2 regions of the Micromonospora sp. CNZ296 genome follow, and region 1 is predicted to be linked to the other one. Evidence: riboswitches for the same ligand, from Rfam matches in the RefSeq annotation. Region 1 holds a riboswitch; the other holds the start of a gene.
What was found. Region 1 has a riboswitch for glycine ahead of gcvT (glycine cleavage system aminomethyltransferase GcvT). Riboswitches for the same ligand answer to the same signal wherever they lie in the genome.
Positions count from the first base shown of each region.

Region 1 (7,591 bases):
ACACACAGCAGGCGCATCAGCAGCAGCCCGTCCACCGCCGGCACGACCGGGTCCACGATCACGACATCCGGCCTCCGGTGGGTGTGGCAGGTCAGGTCGGACAACGTCCGCCCGCTCTCATGGAGGGCGATCTCGGTGACCAGATGACCGAAGCGCGTCAACTGATCGCCGAGTAGCCGCCGATAGCGATGGTCTTCGTCGATGAGCAAGATGGTCGCCATGGTTGCCGTCCGGTGTCTGAATCGTGAACACCTGGACGATCGCACGACCGGACCGCCCGCTTTCATGTCATCTGTCCATCACGTCGCCTGATCGATCCGACGACCCTCGACGCATCGCTCACAGGTTCCGGTAAGGCCCAGGCGGGCCACCCTGACCACCCGCTGTGGACTCGTTGTGGCCGCTGGAGCCGCCTGGCTAGCGTCCACCCCCCAAGCATCCATCGAAGTGCGTCAGCGCCTTTGCTGGATCACACCCTCGCCCATGAGGAGAGAGCATGTCTGGACACCCATTGCGGCGAAGACTAGGTCAGCTGATCGGCGTGCTCACCGCGCTGACGCTCGCCTGCGGCGTCATCGCGCCGCCGGCCGCCGCGAACTCGGCGCGGCCCGTGCCACCCGGGCAGCAGGCCAGGAAGGCCGATGCGGCACCGCCGGCAGCGGGCGATGCGACTGTTCGGGGCAAGGACCGGGTAGACCATGTGAGCGAGCAGGCGCTCCCCGTACACAAGCGCCCGCCGCAGCCGGCCGCGAAGGACGCCGCCCGTGTCGACTACGACCGCCCGGCAACCCCGAAGCGACGCGCTCGGCCGTCGGACGCCGGGTCTCGCGCCGCCGCTGCCGCCTGCAGCACCGCAGACTTCACCAGCCGAACGGGGTCGGCGCTGGTCAGCCAGATCAAGGGATCCACGGTCGACTGCATCAACAGCCTGTTCAGCCTCTCCGGCAGCGATGCCTACAACGCCTTCCGCGAGGCGCAGATGGCAAGCGTCGCGTACGCGGTGCGCGACGGCTCGCCCGGCTACCCGGGTAACCCCTCCACCGGCATGCCCCAGCTCGTTCTCTACCTGCGGGCCGGCTACTACGTGCAGTGGTACGACACGAGCGTCGGAACCTACGGGCCGGCACTCCAGACCGCGATCCGCTCAGCGCTCGACGCCTTCTTCGCGAACCCACGCGCCTGGGACGTGACCGACGCCAACGGTGAGACCCTGGCGGAGGCGGTGACGCTCATCGACAGCGCACAGGAGAACGCCCGATACCTGTTCGTGGTGAACCGGCTCCTGACCGGCTTCAACTCGTCGTACACCTCGTCCTGGTACATGCTCAACGCGGTCAACAACGTCTACACGGTGCTGTTCCGAGGCCACCAGGTGCCCGCGTTCGTCTCCGCCGTGCAGGCCGACCGCACCGTGCTCGACAACCTGTACAACTTCGCGAACACCCACGCTGGTCTTCTCGGCACCGACAACGGCTACCTCACGTCGAACGCGGGCCGGGAACTCGGACGATTCCTGCAGCACGCCCCGCTCAAGCCCATCGTGCGGCCGATGGCGTCGGCGCTTCTCTCGCGAAGCAACATGACCGGCCCGACCGCGCCGCTCTGGGTCGGCGTCGCGGAGATGACCCAGGCATACGACGTCGCCAACTGCTCCTACTACACCACCTGCAACCTCTCCGCCCAGCTGACCAGCTCTGTCCTGACCATCAACTACACATGCAGCCCGTCGATCAAGATCGTCGCGCAGGACATGACCTCGGCTGAACTGAGCCAGTCCTGCACCAGCCTGAAGGGCCAGGACGCCTACTTCCACAGCCTGGTCGCAGACAGCGGGCCGGTGGCAGGCGATGTCAACACCGACATCGAGGTTGTCGTCTTCAACTCGAGCACCGACTACCAGACCTACGCGGGCGCCATCTACGGCATCGATACGAACAACGGTGGCATGTACCTGGAGGGCAACCCGTCGGACCCCAACAACCAGGCAAGGTTCATCGCCTACGAAGCCGAGTGGGTCCGGCCGGCCTTCCAGATCTGGAACCTCAACCACGAGTACACCCACTACCTCGATGGCCGGTTCAACATGTACGGCGACTTCAGCGCCAACATCACCACACCTACCATCTGGTGGATCGAAGGCTTCGCCGAGTACGTCTCCTACTCCTACCGGAACGTCACCTACACCAGTGCCCAGAGCCAGGCGGGCAACCACACCTATGCGCTGCGCACGCTGTTCGACACCACCTACAACAACGACCAGACGCGCATCTACAACTGGGGCTATCTGGCCGTGCGGTACATGATGCAGTCCCATCGGCCGGACATGACGACAGTGCTCGGATACTACCGATCGGGGGCATTCAACGCCGCCCGCACGTACCTCACCAGCACCATCGGCTCACGCTACGACGCCGACTTCGACGCCTGGCTGACGCGCTGCGCGGCAGGGGATTGCGGCGGGAGCACCACGCCGCCCCCGACCAACCAGCCGCCGTCCGCCTCGTTCACCGTGGCGACCAGTGGGCTCACCGCCACCTTCACCGACCGGTCCTCGGACGCCGACGGCAGCATCGCCTCCCGGCAGTGGGCCTTCGGGGACGGGAGCACCTCGTCGGCCGTCAACCCCAGCAAGACCTACGCTGCGGCCGGCACCTACACCGTCTCGCTGACGGTCACCGACAACCAGGGGGCGACCGCGAGATCGTCCCAGACGATCTCGGTCACGACGGGTGGCGGCACCACCGTGCCGGAATGCAGCGGCACTGACACGCGTACCCTCGACCGCAACTGCCAGCGCAGTGGACGCTCCGCGACCGCGGGCAACTACGACTACCTGTACATCTACCTGCCCGCCGGCGTCAGCACCCTCACCATTGCCGTGGCCGGCGGCACGGGCAACTGCGATCTCTACTACAGTCCGTCGAGCTGGGCCACCACCAGCAACGCCACCCGCTCCTCCGCCGGGGCCGGCAACACCGAGTCGCTGGCCATCCCCAGCCCGGCCGCCGGCTACCACTACATCAGCCTCTACGGGAAGACCGCCTGCTCTGGCACCACGGTGAGCACGCGCTACTGAACCACATGTGATGGGTATGAGTTCGCCGCCCGGCGGGAGTTGCCGGGCGGCGCGCCCGCCTGGCCTGTGGCCGCCGCGCCGCCTGCGGCCGCGTGCATAATCTCGGTCATGGGCATCGATGTGCGCCACCTGCGGGCGATCAGTGCCATCGCCGAGGCCGGAAGCGTGACCGGCGCCGCCGCCCGCCTGGGCCTGTCACAGCCCGCGCTGACGGCCCAGGTGCATCGGATCGAGAAGACGGTCGGTGGGCCGCTGTTCGTCCGAAGCCGTACCGGTATGCAACCGACCGAACTCGGCAAGCAGGTGCTCCAGCGCGCCCGCGTCGTGCTGGCCGAGGTCGACGCGCTCGTCGAGGACTTCGGCGACCGGCACCCCATTCCAGGTTTGCTCCGACTCGGCACCGTCCACATCGCCTGCGCGGGCAGCCTCGTACGCCACGTCGCGGAAGCGTTCCCGGATCCGGAGATCGCGCTGCAGATAGAGCCGTCCTCGCGACTGTTGGTGGAGGCGCTCACCCGAGGCCAGTTGGATGCCGCGTTGCTGGGCATCCTTGAGGGCTTCGAGCTGCCGATCGGTCCCACGCTCACCAGCCGGCCACTGATCCCCCGTTACCCGATCTTCGTCGCCATGTCCGCCTCCCACCCGCAGTCCCACCACGAGCAGGTGCGGCTGGCCGACCTGAGAAACGAATCGTGGGTGTGTCCGCCGGGGCCGGACGACGGCTCACTCGCCTCGCTGCGACGGGCCTGCCGCGCCGCAGGTTTCGAGCCGAAGATCCGGTACGAAGCGCCGAGTGGCGCCGCGCACCCACTGGTGGCCGCCGGAGACGGTGTCCGGCTGGTCGACCCGACCTGGGCCCCGGCCGCCGGGACTCGGGTGCTGCCGCTGCGCGGGGAGCCGCAGTTGCTGGCCAGGCTGATGGTCGTCTGGCGGCGCGATGCGCTGACCTCTGCACAGAGCAGCGCTTTGTTCCAGGCCATCACCCGGGCCTACCTGGATCACGTCAACGACAACGCTGCCTTCGCCCGATGGTGGCGGGCCAATCCCCACGCCCATCCCGCAGCGTCGTAGCGATCCGACGGCGATATATAGGCATCAGCTATGGGCAGGATGATGTTGACGCGGTATGTGCCGTCACCTAACCTGCGAATGGCCCACAACTACATAGACACCATTCGAACCTGCACGGGAGAGACTCCGTTCATTCGGAGCGCCGAAGGAGCAAACTCCCAAGAAACTCTCAGGCCCCATTACCGTGCAGGCGAGGTGACTCTGGAAAGCAGACGACCGTCGTCTCACCCACGGTGCAAGCCGCTGACGCAGCGGTGAAGCTCTCAGGTCAATGACAGAGCGGGAGGCAACCGACCGTTCGACGCCGCGTGCGTCGGGACGAGGAGCGCCCCCGTGCACCAGGACCCTGCGGCTCTGCTCCGCTCACCTCTGCATGCATCACATATAGGACACGGAGCTCGATTCACCGACTTCAGCGGCTGGCGGATGCCCCTTCGCTACGGAAGCGAGCTCGCTGAGCACCGCGCCGTACGCGAACAGGCCGGCCTCTTCGACCTCAGCCACATGGGGCAGCTCGAGGTATCGGGGCCGGAGGCCCCGACAGCACTGAACTACGCTCTGGTCGGGCACCTGTCTGCCGTACCGATCGGTGGCGCGCGCTACACCATGCTCTGCGACGCCGCCGGCGGGGTGCTGGACGACCTCGTTGCCTATCGCCTCGCATCGAACCGGTACCTGCTGGTCGTCAACGCCATCAACACACGCGTCGTACATGCGGCCATCAGGACCCGTTGTGCGGACTACGCGGCCTGGGCCGCCGACCGCACGAACGAGCGGGCGATCATCGCGGTGCAGGGGCCGCGCGCCGCCCCCATCGTGGAAGCCCTGACCGGTACGGGACTCACCCGGCTCCGCTACTACACCGCAGCGCTACTGGACATCGACGGTCGTCCAGCCGTCGTCGCTCGTACCGGCTACACCGGCGAAGACGGCTTCGAACTGCTCGTACACGCCGAAGACGCGGTGCGCACGTGGGAAGCAGCGCTTGTGGCCGGTCGGCGTCACGGCTTGACGCCCACAGGGCTGGCGTGCCGCGACACCCTCCGCATCGAGGCTGGAATGCCGTTGTACGGCGCAGAGATCGGCCGTGACGTCACCCCGTTCGATGCCGGGCTGGGGCGGGTGGTGTCCTTCGTCAAACCAGGCGACTTCGTCGGACGAGCCGCGCTGGCCGAGGCCCACAAGAGCGGCGTTACCCGTCGGCTCGTCGGCCTCGTCGCGTCCGGGCAGAGAATTCCCCGAGCGGGCCAGCAGGTGGTGACGCTGACCGACGACGGCCATGGTGCTGATCCGGTCGGCCTCATCACAAGCGGCACCCCTTCACCCACATTCAAACGGCCGATCGCGATGGCCAGCATCCGTGCCGGCACCAGCGACAGCATCCGGCTGGCCGTGCAGATCAGGGGGACCACCGAGCCGGTCGAGATCGTCCCTCTTCCGTTCTACCGTCGTCCGCGGTGATCCGCGGCCATTCCTTGCGAGGGTTCAGCGTCATGAACGTACCGGAACACCTGAAGTACAGCCTCAACCACGAGTGGGTCAACGACTCGGTTCAGCCGGCCGAAGTAGGCATCACCGCGTTCGCCGCCGAAGCGCTGGGTGATGTCATCTATGTGCAACTGCCCGAGCCGGGGAGCCACCTGACTGCCGGTGACGTGTGTGGAGAGGTCGAGTCCACGAAGTCGGTCGCGGAGCTGTATCTCCCGGTCAGCGGAGAGGTCGTCGCCGTCAACGAGGCGGTCATCGCCAATCCGGGCCTGATCGGCGCCGATCCGTACGGCAAAGGCTGGCTCCTGCGGGTCCGGCTGGCGCAGATGCCTTCCCTGATGTCGCCGGACGAGTACCGCGCCTTCTCCAACGAGTCGCGGTAGGCCCCGATGGCAGCCTTCGACGATGATCTGGCCGACCTCGACCCCGCCGTCGCCGAGGCGATCGGCCGGGAGCTACGCCGGCAACACGAGACCCTGGGCATGATCGCCTCCGAGAATCTCGCGCCCCGAGCCGTCCTTCAGGCGCAGGGATCGGCCCTCACCAACAAGTACGCGGAGGGCTACCCGGGACGGCGCTACTACAGCGGATGCGAGCATGTCGACGACATCGAGCGCCTGGCGATCGACCGGGCCAAGCGCCTGTTCGGCGCCGCCTACGCGAACGTGCAGCCGCATTCCGGATCGCAGGCGAACGCCGCCGTGATGGCTGCTCTGATCGAGCCGGGTGACACCATCCTCGGGCTCGACCTCGCTCACGGCGGTCATCTGACCCATGGCATGCGCATCAACTACTCGGGGCGGCTGTACCGGGCCGTGAGCTATCGCGTAGGCGCCGAGAACCACCTGATCGACATGGATGAGGTCCAAGAGCTGGCGCGCGAGCATCGGCCGAAGCTGCTCATCGCCGGCTGGTCGGCCTACCCTCGAACGCTCGACTTCGCCCGGTTCCGGCGGATCGCCGATAAGCTAGGCGCATACCTGCTCGTAGACATGGCACATTTCGCCGGGTTGGTCGCGGCCGGTCTGCATCCCAACCCGGTCCCTCACGCCCATGTCGTCACCCTGACCACGCACAAGACCCTCGGCGGCCCCCGCGGCGGCACCATCCTCAGCGCCTACACCGATCTCGCGCGGAGGCTGGACTCGGCGGTCTTCCCAGGCCAGCAAGGTGGTCCGCTGGCGCATGTCGTGGCTGCGAAGGCAGTGGCCTTTCGGATCGCCGGAGAACCGCAGTTCCAGGATCAGCAGCGGCGCGCCCTGACCGGAGCGAAGATCGTTGCCGATCGTCTCTGCGCCGCCGAGGTCGCGAAGGCCGGCATCCGGGTGGTCAGCGGAGGCACCGACGTGCACCTGGTGCTGGTCGACCTGAGCCACGCGGATCTCGATGGCGCGCAGGCGGAGCGGCTGCTGCAAGGCGTCGGCATCACCGTCAACCGTAACGCCGTGCCATTCGACCCACGCCCGCCGATGGTCACCTCCGGGCTACGGATCGGTACCTCCGGTCTCGCCACCCGAGGGTTCTCCGAAGCGGACTTCACGGAGGTGGCCGACATCATCGCCGATGCTCTGACCGCCAAGGAGGCTGACACGTCGCTACGCACGCGGGTGGCTCGCCTCGTCGATCGGCACCCCCTCCACCCCGGCCACACCTCCTGACCGTACGGGGAACCCGAGCTTCCCGCGGGTGGTAGATCGCTTCGTCACGCCTTGCTTCCTGAGGGCGACAACAGCCCCGAGAAAGGACCCCAATTGCCGAACAAGCTGTTGCTGATGGCGGCCGGCAGTCACCGACTCCGGAGAATCATCGCCGGATCCCCCCTGACCCGGGGCGTGGTGCAACGATTCGTTGCCGGCGAGGTGAACGACGAGGCGATCGCAGTGGCGCGGCGCATCGTCGAATCCGGGATGCGGGTGACGATCGACCATCTCGGCGAAGGAACAACGACAGTCGAGC
Region 1 covers NZ_VISW01000048.1:924-8,514, reverse strand. The annotation lists gene FB455_RS33740 (response regulator transcription factor) at 1-221, opposite strand, end outside; gene FB455_RS33735 (collagenase) at 542-3,076, shown strand; gene FB455_RS33730 (LysR family transcriptional regulator) at 3,185-4,147, shown strand; glycine riboswitch at 4,253-4,342, shown strand; gene gcvT (glycine cleavage system aminomethyltransferase GcvT) at 4,481-5,608, shown strand; gene gcvH (glycine cleavage system protein GcvH) at 5,641-6,018, shown strand; gene glyA (serine hydroxymethyltransferase) at 6,025-7,293, shown strand; gene FB455_RS33710 (proline dehydrogenase family protein) at 7,387-7,591, shown strand, end outside.

Region 2 (7,591 bases), on a different contig from region 1:
GGCGCGGCGTGTCGCGGTGTCTTCTGCGGGTGAAGTCCGGGGGGCGGCGTTAGGGTTGCCGTGTCGAGGGGTGCGCGTACGGGGAGTCGGCGCGGCACCGCCACGGGCGCGGGGAGGTTGGTCCGGATGCACGAGCCACGGGATCCTGGTCCGGGTGCGGAACAGCAGGCGGGTGTGGGGGCCGATCCGGCCGGTGACGGCGAGGTCGGCTACCGGGGTGTGACCGCGTGTTCGGCGGTGGGGATCAGTTACCGGCAGTTGGACTACTGGGCGCGTACGGCGCTGGTGGTGCCGAGTGTGCGCGACGCGTCGGGTTCGGGGACGTCGCGGTTGTACTCGTTCCGCGACCTGGTGGTGTTGAAGGTCGTGAAGCGGCTGCTGGACGCCGGGGTGTCGTTGCAGAACATCCGCAAGGCGATCGAGGCGTTGCGGTCGCGTGGGGTGGACGATCTGGCGGGCATCACGTTGATCTCCGACGGGACGACCGTGTACGAGTGCCGGTCGCCGGAGGAGGTGGTCGACCTGTTGCAGGGCGGCCAGGGGGTGTTCGGCATCGCGATCGGTGGTGCGTTCAAGGAGATCCAGGGTTCGTTGTCGCATCTGCCGGCGGAGCCGGTGGGTGGGCAGGAGCCGGCCGTGCCGGTGGTGGAGCCGGAGTCGGACTCGGAGTCGGTGGGTGACGAGCTGGCGGCGCGCCGGGCGCGGCGCCGGGCCGGGTGACCTGCGTCGCGTCTCGTTGACGGGATCGCGCCGCGCCCGAAAAAGGGTGTGGCGCGATTCGTGTTTTGGTGACGGGGTGTGGTCCTCGCCTGTGGGCTGAGGTGATCGGACGGTGTGGACCGGTCCGGGTGAGGGTCGGCGCAGGTCACGGCATGTGTGCGCGTGATGTCCGAAAAGGACGGTACGTCGTGCGTGTTGACGGCCTGTGTGTGACCGGCTGCGGTGCGTCCACCGACTCGGGTCGCGTTGTTGACTGTCCGTGATTGACAGTTCTCGGGATCAGGACAGGGTCGGCGTGAAGTGTCGTTGCGGGCGCGCTATGGTCCGTTCCGGTCGTCGGCGTGTCGACGTCACGGCGGAACGCTGTGTGACGCCGCGCCGGACGGCGAGCCCCTGCCGCGGCGCTGCCCGCGGACCCCTTGTGGAAGGACCGAGCATGACGGTGACGAGCGAGACCACCCCGATCTCCCACTACGAGCGCATCGGCGGCGCGGCCGCGGTGAAGGCCGCGGTGGAGCTGTTCTACGACAAGGTGCTGGCCGATCCGGATCTGGCCGGCTACTTCGCCGACGTGGACATGGTGGAGCAGCGGCGGCACCTGGCGCTGATGCTGGCGGTCGTGCTCGGCGGTCCCAACGAGTACGCGGGCCGTGGCCTGGAGGAGGCGCACCAGCCGCTGAACATCACCGGTGAGCACTACGCGAAGGTCGGTGAGCATCTGACCGCGACGCTGGTGGAGCTGGGCGTGCCCGCGGACGTGATCGCCGACGTGCAGGTCGTGCTCGGGCAGGTGCGGGAGCAGGTCGTGTCGGCGGGGGACGCCTGAGCGTGGACGTCGCACGGCTCAAGCAGAGCTGGTCCCTGGTCGCCGCGCACGGCGACCAGGTGCCGCTCTACTTCTATTCGACGCTGTTCCTGGCGCATCCGGAGACCCGGCAGATGTTCCCCACGAACATGGCCGGGCAGCGGGACCGTCTGGTGGCCGCGCTGGGGCATGTGGTGTCCCACGTGGATCAGGTGGACCGGCTGGTCGGGTTCCTGCGGGACCTCGGCGCGGATCACCGGAAGTTCGCGGTGCGCGCCGAGCACTACCCGGCGGTCGGTGAGGCGCTGCTGGCGACGTTGCGGCACTTCTGCGGTGAGGCGTGGACGGAGGAGCTGGCGGCTGACTGGACCGCCGCGTACGGGCTCGTCGCGCAGGTGATGACCGAGGGCGCGCAGGCCGCGGAGTCGAAGTCGCCGCCGTGGTGGGTGGCGGAGGTGCTGACCCACGAGCAGCGCACGTTCGACGTGGCGGTGCTGACCGTACGCCCGCAGTATCTGTTGCCGTTCACGCCCGGCCAGTCGATCGGGGTGTCGCATCCTGCGGTGCGGTCGTGGCGGTACTACTCGCCGGCGAACGCGCCGCGTCCGGATGGCACGGTGGAGCTGCACGTGCGGGCCGCGCCGGGTGGTGTGGTGTCGTCGCGTCTGGTGTACGGGTGCGCGGCCGGTGACCAGATCCACCTGGCGTCGCCGGTGGGCGACCGGTTGACGTTGTGGCAGGCCGGGTCGTCGGATCTGCTGCTGCTGGCCGGTGGGACCGGCTGGGCGCCGGTGAAGGCGCTGGTGGAGCAGGTCGCGGCGGAGGGTTCGGGCCGGCGGGTGGACCTGTACGTGGGTGCCCGTTCGCGGACGGAGTTCTACGACAGCGAGGCGATCGACAAGCTGGCGGCGACGCATCCGTGGCTGCGGGTGTCGTACGTGGCCGGTGCGGATCCGGCCCGGCCGGGCGAGTCGGTGCGCATCGCCGACCGGGTGCTGGCCGACGGGGACTGGCGGTCGCGGCACGTGTACGTGTGCGGCTCGGACGAGATGGTGGGTCATTCGGTGGCGGCGTTGACCGGTGCCGGGTTCCAGCCGGGCCAGGTGCACCACGAGGGTTACGGCAAGCACTGGTACGGCCCGGCGTGGCGGACGATGACGGGGGCTGACGAGTCGGAGGTGAGCCGGTGAGCGCGGGTCCGATCAGCAGTTACGACGCGCAGCAGGTGTCCGGTCCGGTGCAGGTGCGGTTGACCTCGGACCGGGTCCGGCGGTGGGAGTTCGGGTCGGCGGCGTTCACGCGGCGCGGCTACGACCAGACCGATGTGGACCGGTTCCGGTTGCAGGTGGCCGACGAGCTGGATCTGCTGGCGGCGCAGGTGGCGAACCTGCGGGCGGAGAACGAGCGGCTCAACGACCATCTGGAGCTGCACCGGCACGGGGTGATCCCGAGCACGGAGGCGGCGGTGGCGCCGGCGGCGAAGGAGGTCAACCTGTTGTCGGCGGCGCAGCGGGAGGCCGAGCAGATCATCGCGCAGGCCCACGACTATGCCCGCCGGGTCGCCGAGTACGCCCGTACCCAGTACGAGAGTTACATGCGGGCGGCGGCGGAGGAGGCGAAGCGGGAGGCCGAGCGGGCGGTGACGGAGTACCGCAGTACCGCCGGGAGCGGCTTCGACGACTCGGTGGCGACGCGTGAGGCGCTGCGGATCTTCGGCGAGATGATGATCTCGCACATGCAGGCGGCGGCCCGGCACCTCGACGACGGCAGTGAGCAGTTGTCGCGCACGATGGAGCGGATCGCGCGGGAGTTGCCGCAGGGCGGCGGGACCGCGCCGCAGCCGGCGTTGTCGCGGCACCAGCGTTGAGCGGCGTCCCGGCCCGTGTGCACGGCGGGCCGGGACGCGCCGGCGGGTGTCAGGCGGCGACGGCTGCGATCGCGTCGGCGATGGGGGTGTCTCCGCCGACGAGTTCCAGGGTGTGCCCGGCGGTGGCCGGGGCGTACAGCAGGGCGAGCAGCACCCGGGCCACGTCGGCGCGGCTGATCGCGCCGGCTTCGACGTGCCGGGCCAGGGTGATGCGGCCTGCGGGTTCGTCGTCGGTGAGGCGGCCGGGCCGCAGCACCGTCACGTCGAGGTCCCGCGCGGCGACGTCGTCCTCGGCGGCCTTCTTGGCCCGCAGGTACGCCGCCCACACGTCGTCGGTGCCCTCGGACGGTGCGGCGTCCACGCCCATGGAGGAGACCAGCAGGTAGCGGCGTACCCCGGCTCGTACGGCGGCGTCGGCGAGCAGCACGGCGGCGCCGCGGTCGACGGTGTCCTTGCGGGCGGCGCCGCTGCCGGGTCCGGCGCCGGCGGCGAACACGACAGCGTCGGCGCCGGCCAGGTGGGCGGCGAGGGCGTCGACGTCGGTGTGTTCCAGGTCACACACGACGGGTTCGGCGCCGGCGGCGCGCAGCGCGGCGGCGTGGTCGGGGTTGCGGATCAGTCCGAGCGCGGCGTCTCCGCGTCCGGCCAGTTCCCGCTCCAGCAGTTTGGCGATCTTTCCGTGCCCTCCGGCGATGACGACGCGCATGGGCTCAACCTAGCCCGCCTGGCCGCACCCCGCCGCGCGACCGCCGCACGGGTGGGAGGTGCGGGGTCCGGCGAGGGAGCATGGACGGGTGAGTGAGGCGTTCGAGGAGTTGACGCGGCTGGTGGCCGCCGGTGACGTGGTGGTGCTCAGCGGCGCGGGCCTGTCCACCGAGTCGGGCATTCCGGACTACCGGGGGCCCAGTGGCGCGGCGCGCCGGCACACCCCGATGACGTACCAGGAGTTCACCCGGGATCCGCTGGCCCGGCGGCGGTACTGGGCGCGCAGCCACCTGGGCTGGCAGACCATCGCCCGGGCGGCGCCCAACGACGGGCACCGGGCGGTGGCCCGGCTGCAGGACGCCGGGCTGCTCGGCGGGATCATCACCCAGAACGTCGACGGGCTGCACACCGCCGCGGGCGCCACCGGCGTGATCGAGCTGCACGGCCGCCTCGACGAGGTGACGTGCCTGGACTGCGGTAACGCCACCGGCCGTGACGAGCTGCATCGGCGGCTGTCCGAGGCGAACCCGGGCTTCGACGCGCGGGTGGCGCGCGTCAACCCCGACGGCGACGTGGACCTGCCCGACGAGGCGGTGACCGGGTTCCGCGCCGTCGACTGCGGGGTCTGCGGCACCGGCATGCTGAAACCGGACGTGGTGTTCTTCGGCGAGACGGTTCCCGCGCCCCGCGTCGCGGACTGTTTCGCGCTCGTCGAGCGGGCCCGGGCGCTGCTGGTGCTCGGGTCGTCGTTGACGGTGATGTCGGGGCGGCGGTTCGTGCTGCGGGCGGCCCGCCACGGCATCCCGGTGGCGATCGTCAACCAGGGCGTCACCCGCGGCGACGGGTACGCGGCACTGCGCCTGGACGCGCCGCTGGGCGCGACGCTGTGCGCGCTGGCCGACCGGGTGGCGGCGGCGCCGGCGCCGGTGTGATCAACCCCCGGGACATGAGCCGGAAACACGCCCGCTGGTAGCGTGGGAAGTGCCGGTACCACCCACGTGGGAGAGACCGTCGATCCGACGGCGCCGAAGGGGCAGATTCTCCCCGGAACCTCTCAGGCAAAAGGACCACGTGGGCAGGCGCTGTGGAGCGCGTCAGCGCGACTCAGGGGGAGGCCGACCCGTCGACCTCGCCCCACCAAGGAGCGCAGCGCATGACCGCAGAGCAGTTCGCCGACCGGCACATCGGCCCCGGCCGCGACGACGAACGCCGGATGCTGGACACCGTCGGTTACGGCTCCGTCGACGAGCTGATGGACGCCGCGATCCCCGAGGTGATCCGCTGGCACGGCACCCTGGACCTGCCCGCCCCGGCCAGTGAGCGGGAGGCTGTCGCCGAGCTGCGCGCCCTCGCGTCGCGCAACACCGTCGCCGTGTCCATGATCGGCCTGGGTTACCACGGCACGCACACCCCGGCGGTGATCCGCCGCAACGTGCTGGAGAACCCCGCCTGGTACACCGCGTACACGCCGTACCAGCCGGAGATCAGCCAGGGCCGGCTGGAGGCGCTGCTGAACTTCCAGACCATGGTCACCGACCTGACCGCCCTGGCCACCGCGAACGCGTCGATGCTCGACGAGGGCACCGCCGCGGCCGAGGCGATGACGCTCGCCCGCCGCGCGTCCAAGAGCAAGAGCCCGGTGTACGTGGTCGACGCCGACGCGTTGCCGCAGACCGTCGCGGTGATCGCCAGCCGCGCCGAGCCGCTCGGCATCGAGGTGCGCGTGGTCGACGTCGAGCGTGACGAACTGCCGGCGGAGTTCTTCGGCCTGCACCTGCAGTACCCGGGCGCCTCCGGCGCGGTCCGCGACCACCGGGCGCTGGTCGACGCGGCGCACGGCGTGGGCGCGCTGGTGACGGTCGCCGCGGATCTGCTGGCGTTGACGCTGCTGCGCCCGCCGGGCGAGATCGGCGCCGACATCGCCGCCGGCACCACCCAGCGGTTCGGCGTACCGATGGGCTTCGGTGGGCCGCACGCCGGTTACCTGGCGGTGCGCTCAGGCCTGGAGCGGATGCTGCCCGGCCGCCTCGTCGGGGTGTCCCGCGACGCCGACGGCAACCCGGCGTACCGGCTGGCGTTGCAGACCCGTGAGCAGCACATCCGCCGGGAGAAGGCGACCAGCAACATCTGCACCGCCCAGGTGCTCCTCGCGGTGATGGCCGGCATGTACGCCGTCTATCACGGCCCGGACGGGCTGCGCGCCATCGCCCGGCGTACCCACGAGGCGGCGGCGCGGCTCGCGGCCGGGCTGCGCGCCGGGGGCGTGCAGGTCGCGGACGTCGCGTTCTTCGACACCGTCACCGCGACCGTGCCGGGCCGGGCCGCCGAGGTGGTCGCAGCCGCCGCGGCGCGCAACGTGAACCTGCGGCTGGTCGACGCCGACCGGGTCGGCGTCTCCTGCGACGAGACCACCACGCCCGCGCACCTTCAGGCGGTGTGGGCGGCGTTCGGCGTCGACGGGTTCGACGGCGACACCGACGCGGCCCTGCCCGACGGGCTGGCCCGCACGTCGGACTTCCTCACCCACCCGGTGTTCCACAGCCACCACTCGGAGACGGCGATGCTGCGCTACCTGCGCCGCCTGGCCGACTTCGACTACGCGCTGGACCGCGGCATGATCCCGCTGGGGTCGTGCACGATGAAGCTCAACGCCACCACCGAGATGGAACCGATCACCTGGCCGGAGTTCGCGCACCTGCACCCGTTCGCGCCGGACGAGCAGACCGCCGGGTACCGGGAGCTGATCGCGCAGCTGGAGGGCTGGCTGGCCGAGGTGACCGGCTACGACGCGGTCAGCGTGCAGCCGAACGCCGGGTCGCAGGGTGAGCTGGCCGGGCTGCTGGCGATCCGCGGCTACCACCGGGAGCGCGGCGAGGGCCACCGCGACGTGTGCCTGATCCCGTCGTCGGCGCACGGCACGAACGCCGCGTCAGCCGTGATGGCCGGCATGCGGGTCGTGGTGGTCGGCTGCGACGCCGACGGCAACGTCGACCTGGTCGACCTCGACGCGAAGATCGACAAGCACCGGGACGCGCTCGCCGCGATCATGGTGACGTACCCGTCGACGCACGGCGTGTACGAGACCGGCATCGCCCAGCTGTGCGCGAAGGTCCACGACGCCGGCGGTCAGGTGTACGTCGACGGCGCGAACCTCAACGCGCTGGTCGGGTTCGCCAAGCCGGGCCGGTTCGGGGCGGACGTGTCGCACCTGAACCTGCACAAGACGTTCTGCATCCCGCACGGCGGCGGCGGCCCGGGTGTGGGCCCGGTGGCGGTGCGCTCGCACCTGGCGCCGTTCCTGCCCGGCGACCCGCTCGGCGCGCGCGCCGACGGGCGGCCGGCGATCTCGGCGGCGAACCACGGGTCGGCGGGGATCCTGCCGATCCCGTGGGCGTACCTGCGGATGATGGGCGCCGACGGGCTGGCCCGGGCCACCGGCGTGGCGGTCCTGGCGGCGAACTACGTCGCGGCGCGGCTGCGGTCGCATTTCCCGG
Region 2 covers NZ_VISW01000014.1:151,587-159,177, reverse strand. The annotation lists gene FB455_RS23065 (MerR family transcriptional regulator) at 127-720, shown strand; gene FB455_RS23060 (group I truncated hemoglobin) at 1,157-1,546, shown strand; gene FB455_RS23055 (globin domain-containing protein) at 1,549-2,715, shown strand; gene FB455_RS23050 (DivIVA domain-containing protein) at 2,712-3,392, shown strand; gene FB455_RS23045 (NAD(P)H-binding protein) at 3,442-4,098, opposite strand; gene FB455_RS23040 (NAD-dependent protein deacetylase) at 4,187-5,029, shown strand; glycine riboswitch at 5,087-5,177, shown strand; gene gcvP (aminomethyl-transferring glycine dehydrogenase) at 5,251-7,591, shown strand, end outside.
Region 2: linked by a shared signal. The riboswitch ahead of gcvP (aminomethyl-transferring glycine dehydrogenase) and the one ahead of gcvT (glycine cleavage system aminomethyltransferase GcvT) in region 1 are both predicted to bind glycine.